DNA from 2 places in the Vibrio porteresiae DSM 19223 genome. Region 1 is predicted to be linked to the other one. Evidence: riboswitches for the same ligand, from Rfam matches in the RefSeq annotation. Region 1 holds a riboswitch; the other holds the start of a gene.
What was found. Region 1 has a riboswitch for cobalamin ahead of OCV11_RS20470 (cobyrinate a,c-diamide synthase). Riboswitches for the same ligand answer to the same signal wherever they lie in the genome.
Positions count from the first base shown of each region.

Region 2: another riboswitch for cobalamin. It lies ahead of OCV11_RS15900 (TonB-dependent receptor domain-containing protein); the one in region 1 lies ahead of OCV11_RS20470 (cobyrinate a,c-diamide synthase).

Region 1 covers NZ_AP024896.1:852,059-857,653, forward strand. The annotation lists gene OCV11_RS20450 (histidine phosphatase family protein) at 1-13, shown strand, start outside; gene OCV11_RS20455 (GHMP family kinase ATP-binding protein) at 10-873, opposite strand; gene cobD (threonine-phosphate decarboxylase CobD) at 866-1,945, opposite strand; gene cobA (uroporphyrinogen-III C-methyltransferase) at 2,002-2,775, opposite strand; cobalamin riboswitch at 3,488-3,670, shown strand; gene OCV11_RS20470 (cobyrinate a,c-diamide synthase) at 3,785-5,206, shown strand; gene cbiB (adenosylcobinamide-phosphate synthase CbiB) at 5,203-5,595, shown strand, end outside.
Region 2 covers NZ_AP024895.1:3,470,879-3,476,473, forward strand. The annotation lists rRNA gene OCV11_RS15885 (16S ribosomal RNA) at 1-100, opposite strand, end outside; gene OCV11_RS15890 (RNA recognition motif domain-containing protein) at 638-1,090, shown strand; gene murI (glutamate racemase) at 1,056-1,874, opposite strand; gene OCV11_RS15900 (TonB-dependent receptor domain-containing protein) at 1,988-3,754, opposite strand; cobalamin riboswitch at 3,804-4,005, opposite strand; gene trmA (tRNA (uridine(54)-C5)-methyltransferase TrmA) at 4,157-5,263, shown strand; gene OCV11_RS15910 (YijD family membrane protein) at 5,306-5,595, opposite strand, start outside.

The DNA.
Region 1 (5,595 bases):
GACCTTTGATTAACGCAAACCACCCTGAATCATTTTTTGTCGGTGTTGGCTATGGTAAAAACCGAGCACATCAATTTGGCGAATCTGCTGAGCAATCTTTTCCACATCGTGGCGGCTTTCATCATACAAAATGCCAATGACGCTGCCACTGTGGGCGAGGTTAATGCCATACAACCCTTGGCGCTCTACCATATCGAGTAAGGAGTAAAACAGGGGCTTTGGCAGCACTTTTTGACTCTCAATCGCGCTGAGCGTTGCTGCTTCTCCTAATAGGGCTTTGTCTTGCTCGTGCACTGCGCTGCGCAGTAAACGATGCGCTTTTTCCAGTTGATCTGCCGAGGCTTGCAGCGTTTCATAGCGGCGCATGCGGTGATAATCGGCGGTTTCTAGGCTAATTGAGCTTTCAAGGACCAATACGTTGATTGGGTCGATATCCCCAAGGGTTTCAATTACTTCACCTTGGTTGTGGTCAAATAGCGTTAACTCTTTGAAAATCGTGCCGTCGGTTGGCTCAAGAGAAGCACATAGATGCGCCAATTCCACTTCGGTCAATTCACGATTGAAATAGCGCGCGGTCGCCATCATAGTAGCTGCGATGTCTGCTGTACTGCTCGCCATGCCTTTGGCTTTCGGAATGGTACTTTCCACATGAACTGAGAGATCTTGCGCTGCTTCTTCAGACTGACCCAAAAAGGTTAAGGTGAGGGCAAACGCTTTGCGCGCCATAAACCCAATATTGGTGGGAAGGTCAGGGTTTCGGCTTACCTCAACGGTTGCAAACCAATCGATAGGACAGGAGACCAATTTTTCATTTCCGCCGATCCAGCCTTGAATTAACTCACCACAGGAAGCGGGGCAACTTGCTTTAGCCATGATGTAAAACCTCTTTTAATGCCGAAATCAGCTGGATATTGGCCGCACGGGATTTGATTGCAATACGATAAAACTGTTGATTTAACGTTGGGTAATTGGCGCAACTGCGAATCAGTATGCCGTGCTTCATCATTTGAGCTTGCAGCTGACTATTAGGCTCAAGATGTTTAAAAAACAGATAATTAGCACTGGGTTTAAAGGCCCTAATGCCGGGTAGCTCATTGAGTTCCTGCCATACCAATGTCTGCTCCTGCTCTAACCAGTGTAGAGTCTGTTCAACATATTGGGTATCAGCAAACAGAACTTCACCTGCTAATGCAGCTAATGCATTGATTGTCCAAGGCTCACGCTGATCGCGCATTTCATCCAGCAGGATTTGATTGGACGACAAAAGATAGCCTAAGCGCAAACCAGGCAACGCATAAAACTTGGTCAGTGAGCGCAAAATGGCGACATGAGAGTAATGGGCTAACTGAGCCACCAAACTTGGCGTATCACGCATAAAGTCGATGAACGACTCATCGATAAACAGTGCGATATTCAGTTGGTGGCAACGCGCAACGATACTAAGCAAAAGATCGTGGTTTGGCATTAACCCCGTCGGGTTATTGGGCGTACACAGAAAGAGCGCATCAAAGCTCTCATCCAGTGCCGATAACAGTTGCTCAGTGAGGGCAAAATCATCGGTCTCTTGTAGATCGAATTGCACGATTTCACAGCCAGCGCGAACTAACGCGCGGCGGTATTCGGCAAAACTCGGTTCAACTAACAAGGCTTTTTTAGGCTTTAGATGATTGGTCCACAGGAAAATCAGTTCAGTTGCACCATTGCCAGCAATGACCTGTTCCACCGGTAAGCGGTGATGGGCAGCGATGGCTTGGTGCAACTTGAGGTAATCAATATCTGGGTAATGCTCAAGACAATCGAGTTGGTCGATGATGGCTTGTTTAACACTGTGCGGCATACCTAAGGGGTTAATATTGGCGCTAAAATCAATGACCTGTTCCGGCTCTAAACCGTACTTTTGTGCCATTTGAATGACATTTCCACCGTGTTGCCCACTTTTGGCCATACGCGCTTCCCAAATTATATTGATGTTGTGTTGTTATAATTATTATTACTGGCCACTTAGTTAGTGAGTGCTAGAGATTGTATCTCTTGATGCGTGGCAGTAAATTCCAAAATTGTGTGTTTTTCCGCTACCTTACCGATAACAATCAGGGCAGGAGAGCGTAATCCAGCGTCTTGCACCAAGGTGGCGATACTGTCTAGGTTACCGCACACCACTTGTTGTTCTTTACGTGATGCATAGCGAACAACGGCAACCGGCGTTGAGGCCTCTTTGCCACATAACATCAGCGACTGACAGATGTGGTCCAGTTGGCTCATGCCCATCAACACTACTAAGGTGCCATCGAGTTTGGCGTATTGTGACCAATCAACCTGATCTTTGCCTTCTTTACGATGTCCGGTAATCACATGAAAAGAAGAGGCGCAATCACGATGGGTGACAGGAATGCCCGCATAGGCCAAGCCACCAATCGCAGAGGTGATACCCGGCACCACTTCAAACGGGATTTGGTGTGGGATCAGCGCTTCTGCTTCTTCACCACCGCGACCAAACACGTAGGGGTCGCCACCTTTTAGCCGAACAACATTCTGCCCCTGAAGTGCATGTTTTATCAAGATATTATTGATTTCTTCTTGTGGTATAGGATGAAAGTTAGGGGTTTTGCCCACATTGATCATTTCACATTGCGCACTTGCTTCACTGAGCAACTCTTTACACACAAGTCGGTCGTAGACCAAGACATCAGCTTGGCGGATGCAGTGCAATCCTTTCACTGTGATAAGGGTGGGATCTCCTGGGCCTGCTCCGACGAGCCATACTTTTCCTGGCATAGTTACATTTCTCTTTATTCAGCCTTGATAGCCATCATGCTGCCTTGCGATGGTTTATCGAGCACTATCTTATTGATGTTATTTGGTATCTGCGTTTGACAGTAACACCGCTGATCGCCTCTTTTTTTGAGCCACGACAATAATGTGTCAGTTAATAACGATTTACGAAAAAATAAATAGAGAAATAAACAGAGTAATAAAATAGTGCCGCGAATAAATGAAATTATTTCAATTTGTAGATGAATAAAATTCAATTTAGCCGAAGAAATCACCAATGTGGTGAAATATTTAAAGCGTTTGATTTTCCGGAAAGAATTTATTTTGTGCAATTTGGCTAAGATGGCAAGAAAACCAAATTCTGTTGATCTACATCATTGATTGACTAGGTCAAATATTAATATGGTAGCACTTCAAATTTGTGTAACAGCACAGAAAGTGATGACCATTAAGGTGATTTAAGTTCATCAATAGATCATCGATATTAGCGAGATTGGCGTAATTATGCAGTTGTGCAACATCTGGCTAAAAATTTGTGCTGTTATTCGCTTTTAGCGCGCTGGTGCTTGGTTACATTAAAGGTGCTTGGTTCTATAACTTGGATACCTAGCTTGGTTACATAGCAAGGGTTATATGGAAAGGGTCACGAAGGTAAACAATGCAGCGCAAAGCGCATGTCGCTTGGGATAAGCTTGAGGTATAGTAGCACGTTTATTTATCCGTTTTTCATAGAGATGCGCATCGTTTGAGCGATGCACCGGAAGTGAGGTGAGAATCCTCCGCAGCCCCCGCTGCTGTAATGCTGACAATTTGGCTAAAACCACTGTTTGTAGAAAACGGGAAGGAGCCAAAGCGAATGACGCTAAGCCAGAAGACGAGTCACTATGAACTCCAAACTCCTTCGGTGGGAAGAGAGTGGAAACAGTCGAGCAGAGCTGCCGTATGGGAGTTGCTGTAACACTTGTTTTTCAGATCTCTCCGCCAAGGACTTACTCATACCTTGTGGTGGAATATGAAAGCATTTGTGATTGCCGGAACAAACAGTGGTTGTGGAAAAACAACCATGACTTTGGGTCTATTAAAGGCGCTAACCAATCGCGGTTTAGCGGTACAACCTTATAAAGTCGGACCGGACTATATCGATACCGCTTGGCACACTCGTGTCAGTGGCGTGGCATCGCGTAATTTGGATGCCTTTATGCTGCCCGCAGAAACCATGCGTTCTCTTTTCTATTCTCATACTTCCCAAGCCGATATCGCCGTGATTGAAGGGGTGATGGGCCTTTACGATGGCTATGGCGTCGACCCGCATTATTGCAGCACAGCAGGCCTTGCCCGTGATTTGAATCTACCGGTGATTTTGGTGGTGGATGGACGAGCGGTGTCTACTTCGGCAGCAGCGACCGTGATGGGTTTTCAACACTTCGACCCTGAACTCAATATCGCTGGGGTAATTTTCAATAACGTCAATTCCGATAGCCATTTGGATTTGATTCGCGCGGCAGTGGAAAAATACTGCCAAATTCCCGTATTAGGTCGCCTACCTAAGTTGCCAGAAATCGAATTGCCTGAGCGCCATTTAGGTTTGTTGACGGCGCAAGAATCGTCACGCTTTGACCCACATTGGCAAACTCTTGCTAAGGCAATTGAAGAGCACATCGATTTGGATGCCTTACTCGCCATCAGTGATATTGCCGACCAAGAAGCAGGCTTTAGTGAGTTTGATTTTTCCGAACCTGAAGCGCCGGTTGCACAAGCGGGCTTGGGTTTAACCGTCGCGCTAGCGCACGACAACGCGTTTAACTTTTATTATCAAGATAACCTCGATTTACTTGAGCAGCAGGGCGCGACCATTGTGCGTTTTAGCCCTCTAGAAGATGTCGCCGTACCCGAGTGTGATTTGGTGTACATCGGCGGCGGTTATCCTGAATCGTATGGCGCACAATTGGCGCAAAATAGCAGCATGCTTGCATCACTGCGCACCCTCCATCAACAAGGTACCCCAATTTATGCCGAGTGTGGCGGCTTGATGTATCTCGGCGACAGCCTTAGCGATACTAACGGGGACACACACCCTATGGTGGGGATTTTGTCTGGCAGTAGTGTGATGACTAAGTCATTGAAACGTTTTGGTTATTGCTTTGCTACAGCCAATGTTAATACAGTGATTTGTCCGCAACAGACTGTGTTACGCGGTCACGAATTTCACTATTCCGAGTTTACGACCGAGCTTGAGCCCGTGTTCGATATGACCAAAGAACGCGATGGTGACATCATTTCGCGTTGGGGTGGTGGTTATCAAGTCGGTAATACCTTAGCGACCTATCTGCACCTGCATTTTGCTCAGCAGCCCGAGCTGATTCAGCATTGGTTTACGCTGGCGAAAGAGCAGCAACAGTTGCGTATTAACTCAACCCAAGAGGCAACAAAATGAGTCTCGTCATCATCTGGTTTGCGTTTCTTCTCGATTGGCTGATTGGCGATCCGCCGAGTTGGCCGCATCCGATTCGTTGGATAGGAACGTCCATCAGCCGGATGGAGAAATGGCTGCGCAGCTTAGGTGAAAAGCCGCAGTGGCTCTACATCGCAGGTGGCATTTTATGGGTGGTGATCGTTGGTGGAAGTTACGCGGTCACGCAAGGTTTGCTGTTTAGTCTGTTCCATTGGCACTGGTTATTGGGATCGGCGGTCGAGCTTTGGCTGGCACTGACGGTACTGGCGGGTAAATGCCTCAAAGATTGCGCTTTGGATGTGATGAAGCCCCTCGAACAAGGGGATTTAGGCCAAAGTCGCATCATGCTCTCCTACATTGTTGGTCGTGAT
Region 2 (5,595 bases), on a different replicon from region 1:
CGCCACCCAAGGAACAAGTTCCTTTGTGCTGCCGCTCGACTTGCATGTGTTAGGCCTGCCGCCAGCGTTCAATCTGAGCCATGATCAAACTCTTCAATTAAAAGTTTTTTCGGCTCAATGAATACTGAATAAATTGACTGTGCTAAGACCGAAGTCTTAATTGGTCACTCAGTTCATTGAAACCATGTTGCTTCCTAAGAAGCTATGATTATCATCAACGAGTGCCCACACAGATTGATAGGTTTAAATTGTTAAAGAGCTTCTAGCTTTTCAGACTCACATTCGTCGTAGCTAGGGGTGCGTATGATACGCTTTAATTTTTATGAGTCAAGAACTTTTTTCAAACTTCTTTTCTCATCACCTTTCTTACTTTCGTAAGTCACGTCGTTAATTGCTTACTCCGTGTCGGTGAGGCGGCATTATAGGGAGCTAAAGATTTATGACAAGTGTTTTTTTTAAAATAAATTTCGTTCGCCTAAAAAGGCATCAAATCACGTTTTATCGAATAAAATATCAACATTTGAGGGGGGTCACAGCAATTGGTTGGAAAAAAACCAAGCATATACGTAAGATTCATGTGTCTATTTTGTTAATGATGTACACGCCTCTTACATTTATCAGATAAGTAGCATTCGATATGAACTCTAAAAAATCTCTTTTAGTAACTGTTGTATTTGCTTTGTTAGGTGCGGTTCTGTTTAGTCAGATGGAAACGCATGCTGCAGTGAGCTTCTTGATTGGTGTTATCGTTACCTTTTTTATTTGCAATTTTTTATCCAGCAGCAACGATGATGTTCAAGCAAACACAACTCTCGGCACAACGACTCTTTATGTGGGGAACTTACCTTATAAAGCGAACGAATCAAACGTACGTGATCTGTTCGCTGAGCATGGCGAAGTTTTCGCCGTACGGTTAATGAAGGACAAGCGCACTGGCAAACGCCGAGGGTTTGGCTTCGTTGTGATGTCATCTTTAACTGCAGAACAAGCAATTGAAGAATTAAATGAAGCGGATTATATGCAGCGGACTTTAAAAGTACGTGTAGCTAATGATCCTAAACATCCAAATGAAGAGGATATGTCTGAATAGGTGAGAAACCTAATAAAGACAATCTTTCATTAAGCGCACCTTCCTTCCAAGGTGGTGCGCTACTCAGTATTTTGTTTAGTGGTTGGTAAAGGCTGCTTGTATGGGGAATGCCTTCATTCTGAAACAGTAGTGATTCGACTCTTCTTGCGATAGCCTCTCCAGAGTCCACCAGCGTAACATTGCTTCCCAATACAGTTTGTATTTCATCTTTAATCAAAGGGAAGTGTGTACAGCCAAGTACAGCCACATCAATTAAACCAATCAAGGGTTGCAATATTTCACTCAGTTCTTGTAGGTCTATTGCCTGCCCACGCAGTTTTTCTTCAGCCATATCGACTAGGCGAGTTGAACCTAACAATTCCACTTTTTTATCTTGAGAAAAGTGTTGGATTAAATCATGAGTATATTGTCTAGTGACTGTCGCTGGGGTAGCGATCAAACCCACTGCAACATTAGCAAGTAACGATGCTGGTTTTATTGCTGGTACAACACCAACGACAGGAATAGTCAATTGCGCTCGCAATCTAGGTAGCACGATGGTACTTGCGGTATTACATGCAATCACAACCAAATCGATCTGTTCTTTTTTCACCAAATCCGTAACGAACAACTCCACCCTATCGATTAATACATCTTGGGATAACTCCCCATAGGGATAAGCTTCATTGTCAAAGAAATAGATAACATCCAGTTGGGGTAAGCGTTTTTGGATCTGCTGGTAAACAGATAGCCCACCTACTCCAGAGTCAAAAATAAGAATCTTGTGTCGATTGGTATTAGTCACAGGTTATTGGCTCAATCATTAAATCCGCGTTGATCATACTCTCTCTTTCCCTCATCGCAATGGTCAAGCAGAGATAAAAAAACCGCCAAAAGGCGGTTTTCTCATTAAGCATTTTAGAACTGGTAGCTAACCGTTGCGTAATACTTACGATCGGGAGTTTCATACCCTTTAGCTGTTTGGTATTCCTTATCAAACAAATTACCAATTTTGCCAGAAAGGGTTACGCCATTAATAAAATGGTATGCAGTAGAAATGTCGACAAGTGAATAAGCACCCAATTTATCGTCATTGCTTGAATCATCATAGCGTTTACCTTGGAATAGGTAATCCACGTTGAATGACCATTGCTCCAACTGGTAAATTACGTTCCACTTAGCACCGTGTTTCGCACGACGAGCTAATTCTTTACCCGTGTCTTTATCTTCCGCATCGGTAAAATCGTAAGAAACCTTATGCTCTAGTGGTCCAGTAGCAAAAGAGCTCCCTACTTCAACGCCATTGATGGTGACTTCACCATAGTTCTGTAATGGAGATGAGCCAATCATGTCAGTCAGCTCATTACGATAAACATTCAGACTGACATCGGCGATATCGTAGTTTGCCGTCATACCAACTTCATAGTTAGTTGATTTCTCGGGTTTGATATCTGGATTGCCGTAATTTGGATAATAGAGCTGGTTAAAGGTTGGGGCTTTAAATGCAGTACCAACGTTAGCCGTGACACGATAAATACTATTAACCTTATACCCTGCCCCCAACTGCCACGTCGTATTTTGACCGTAACGTTGGTTATCATCGCTGCGAACCGCTGCTTCGACATCGTACTTTTCTAGCTGATAAAGTGAATTTAAGTACACACCTAGGTTAGAGCGAGAACCTTCATCATAAGCAACAGACGATTGAGAAACGTCATCTTTATACCAGTTAATACCGCCACCGAGGGATAGAGCCTCCGTTAGAGCATATTGGTTATCAAAGGAAAATTCATGACGATTAGTCTGATAGCGCCCCTTTGACGATGATGAGAAACTATCGGACTTGTCTTGGTTAGTGCTTGCTGTTAAGCGAGATTGCCAATCTGAATCACGATAATTTAGGCGAGTAACAATGTTATATAAGGTTTCGTCACCACGGTTATAATAACCATCGTATTCCACGTTACCTTTTTCCGTCATTACCAATAAACCAGCATCCCAGTTATCATTCACTTGATAATGCACATTGGTCGTCGCACTTTTAGCACGATAGCCATCTCTATCTGGTTCAGAAGTTTTTACTGAATATCCATCAGTATCAACCCCTGACAACCCAAGAGACATATGAAGCTTCTTACTCACATTACCTGATGTGAGTAATTGACCAGAGTAGTAGTTATCACTACCAGCAGTTGCTGTCACTTTATGCTCTGAACCAGTAGTTGCGGTGATAATGTTAATCACACCACCAATGGCATCAGAACCATACAATGCTGCTCGACTACCACGTAAAAACTCTATCCGTTCCACACCAACTAACGGGATAGCAGAAATAGCTGCCGTGCCAGATGTCGCACTACCAAAACGTACTCCATCAATTAGAACGAGAACATGATTCGAATTGGTACCACGCACAAATAAACTCTGGCTTTGTCCATAACCGCCATTAGTGGCAACTTGCACGCCAGGTAGGGTTCTTAGGACTTCCAGTAGATTATTAGCTTGGATACGTTCGATGTCTTGTCGAGTAACCACTTCGACAGGAACCGTTGTTGATTTTACTGTTTGAGCAAATCGGTTCGCAGTGACGACCACTGTTTCATCCGATTGAGTTTGTTGAGCAAGAGAGACAGGTGCATACGACACAGATGACACCACTGCCATTGCGAGAAGAGACTTTTTCATTACTTTTTCCTAGATCGCGTTAAAGTCACTGAGTCTGGGCTATATGCCTCTTTTATCTCAGCTGTTGGCAGGTATTCGGACTTAAGAGCTGTTATCCTACTTACTCGACTTCCCACAAAAAGCAGTGTCATCAAATGAGCTTTCGTTCTCTATTACCGCTGCGCGTCAGTTCCGGAGTTACACCAGATTCCCTTTTAAGTAATAAATAGCCGTCTAGGCATCTAAATTACACCAACTTATCTGCGATACTATGGAGCTATTCTAATATTGTCTAGAAAAGATTTATTAGATTATTCTTTTTTACATAATTGGATGAATAAGAGTGGGACAAAACTGGACATGAGCCTGGTATTGAATAAAATCTGCGCTCTGAAATAACGCACACCATAAAAAGGTAATGTAATGGCGACTCTTGATGTCAACCCTAACCGCTACTCTGAACAGTTAGCAGAAAAAGTCTCTCGTCTGAATGAGATGTTTGCTCCGTATAACGTACCCGAGTTAGAAGTATTCGAGTCTCCAAGTCAGTTTTATCGTATGCGTGCTGAGTTTCGTGTATGGCATGAAGGTGAAGACCTTTACTACATCATGTTCAACCAAGAAACTCGTGAAAAGTACCGCGTTGATCAATTTCCTGCAGCAAGCGAACTGATCAATCAACTGATGCCACGCCTGGTCGAAGAGTTGAAGAAAGAAGATGTATTGCGTCGTAAGCTCTTCCAAGTCGACTTTCTATCTACTTTAAGCGGTGAAATTCTTGTTTCTCTGCTGTATCACCGTCAATTGGAACAAGATTGGATTGATTTGGCGAAAGCACTAAAGCAAACACTCACTGACGAGGGTTACAACGTTAACCTGATCGGTCGTGCGCGTAAGATGAAGATTGTTTTGGATCGCGATTACGTAGTAGAAAAATTGCACGTAAATGGTCAGCCATACATCTATCAACAAGTAGAAAATAGCTTTACTCAGCCTAATGGCTCAGTGGCACAGAAAATGTTGGAATGGGCCGTTGATTGTACTCAGGGTAGCCAAGGTGACTTACTTGAACTGTACTGCGGTAATGGTAACTTCTCATTAGCACTTGCACAAAACTTTGACCGAGTATTAGCGACAGAGTTGGCCAAACCTTCTGTTGATTCAGCCCAGTACAATATTGCTGCGAACAAGATTGATAATGTGCAGATCATCCGAATGTCCGCAGAAGAGTTTACCCAAGCAATGGAAGGAAAACGCGAATTTCGTCGTCTAGCAGATAATGGTATTGATCTAAAAAGCTACAACTGCAATACCATTTTTGTCGATCCTCCACGCTCTGGCATGGATATCGACACGTGCAAAATGGTCCAAGGTTACGAACGCATTATGTATATTTCATGTAACCCAGAAACACTTAAAGAAAACCTAGAAGTACTGAGTGAGACACATAAAGTCACTCGCTTCGCTCTATTTGATCAGTTCCCATATACCCACCATATGGAAGCCGGTGTCTTCTTGGAAAGAAAGTAGTTTCTTCCATTTCATAAAAAAACGAGCCAGCGGCTCGTTTTTTTATTTGTTCTCTTTGCGTGACAGAAACCCGAGCTTCTTACCAATCCATAACACCAACACCAGCAGAATAATCAGAGAAAAGAAGTTAGACCCTGCCTCTGGATACTGAGCCTTCAGAAATGCCGAATGGCCGAATGCACCGACAAAAAAACATGCCAGTCCGACTAGAGGGACATCCTCTGCGATAGGATGACGTAAATATTCTTGATAAAGAGCTTGTAGCGTTAATACTAGAGCAATCAACGGAAAGATAGAGAACGAAACCTCGCTCATTGTAAGCCAAGATAAAA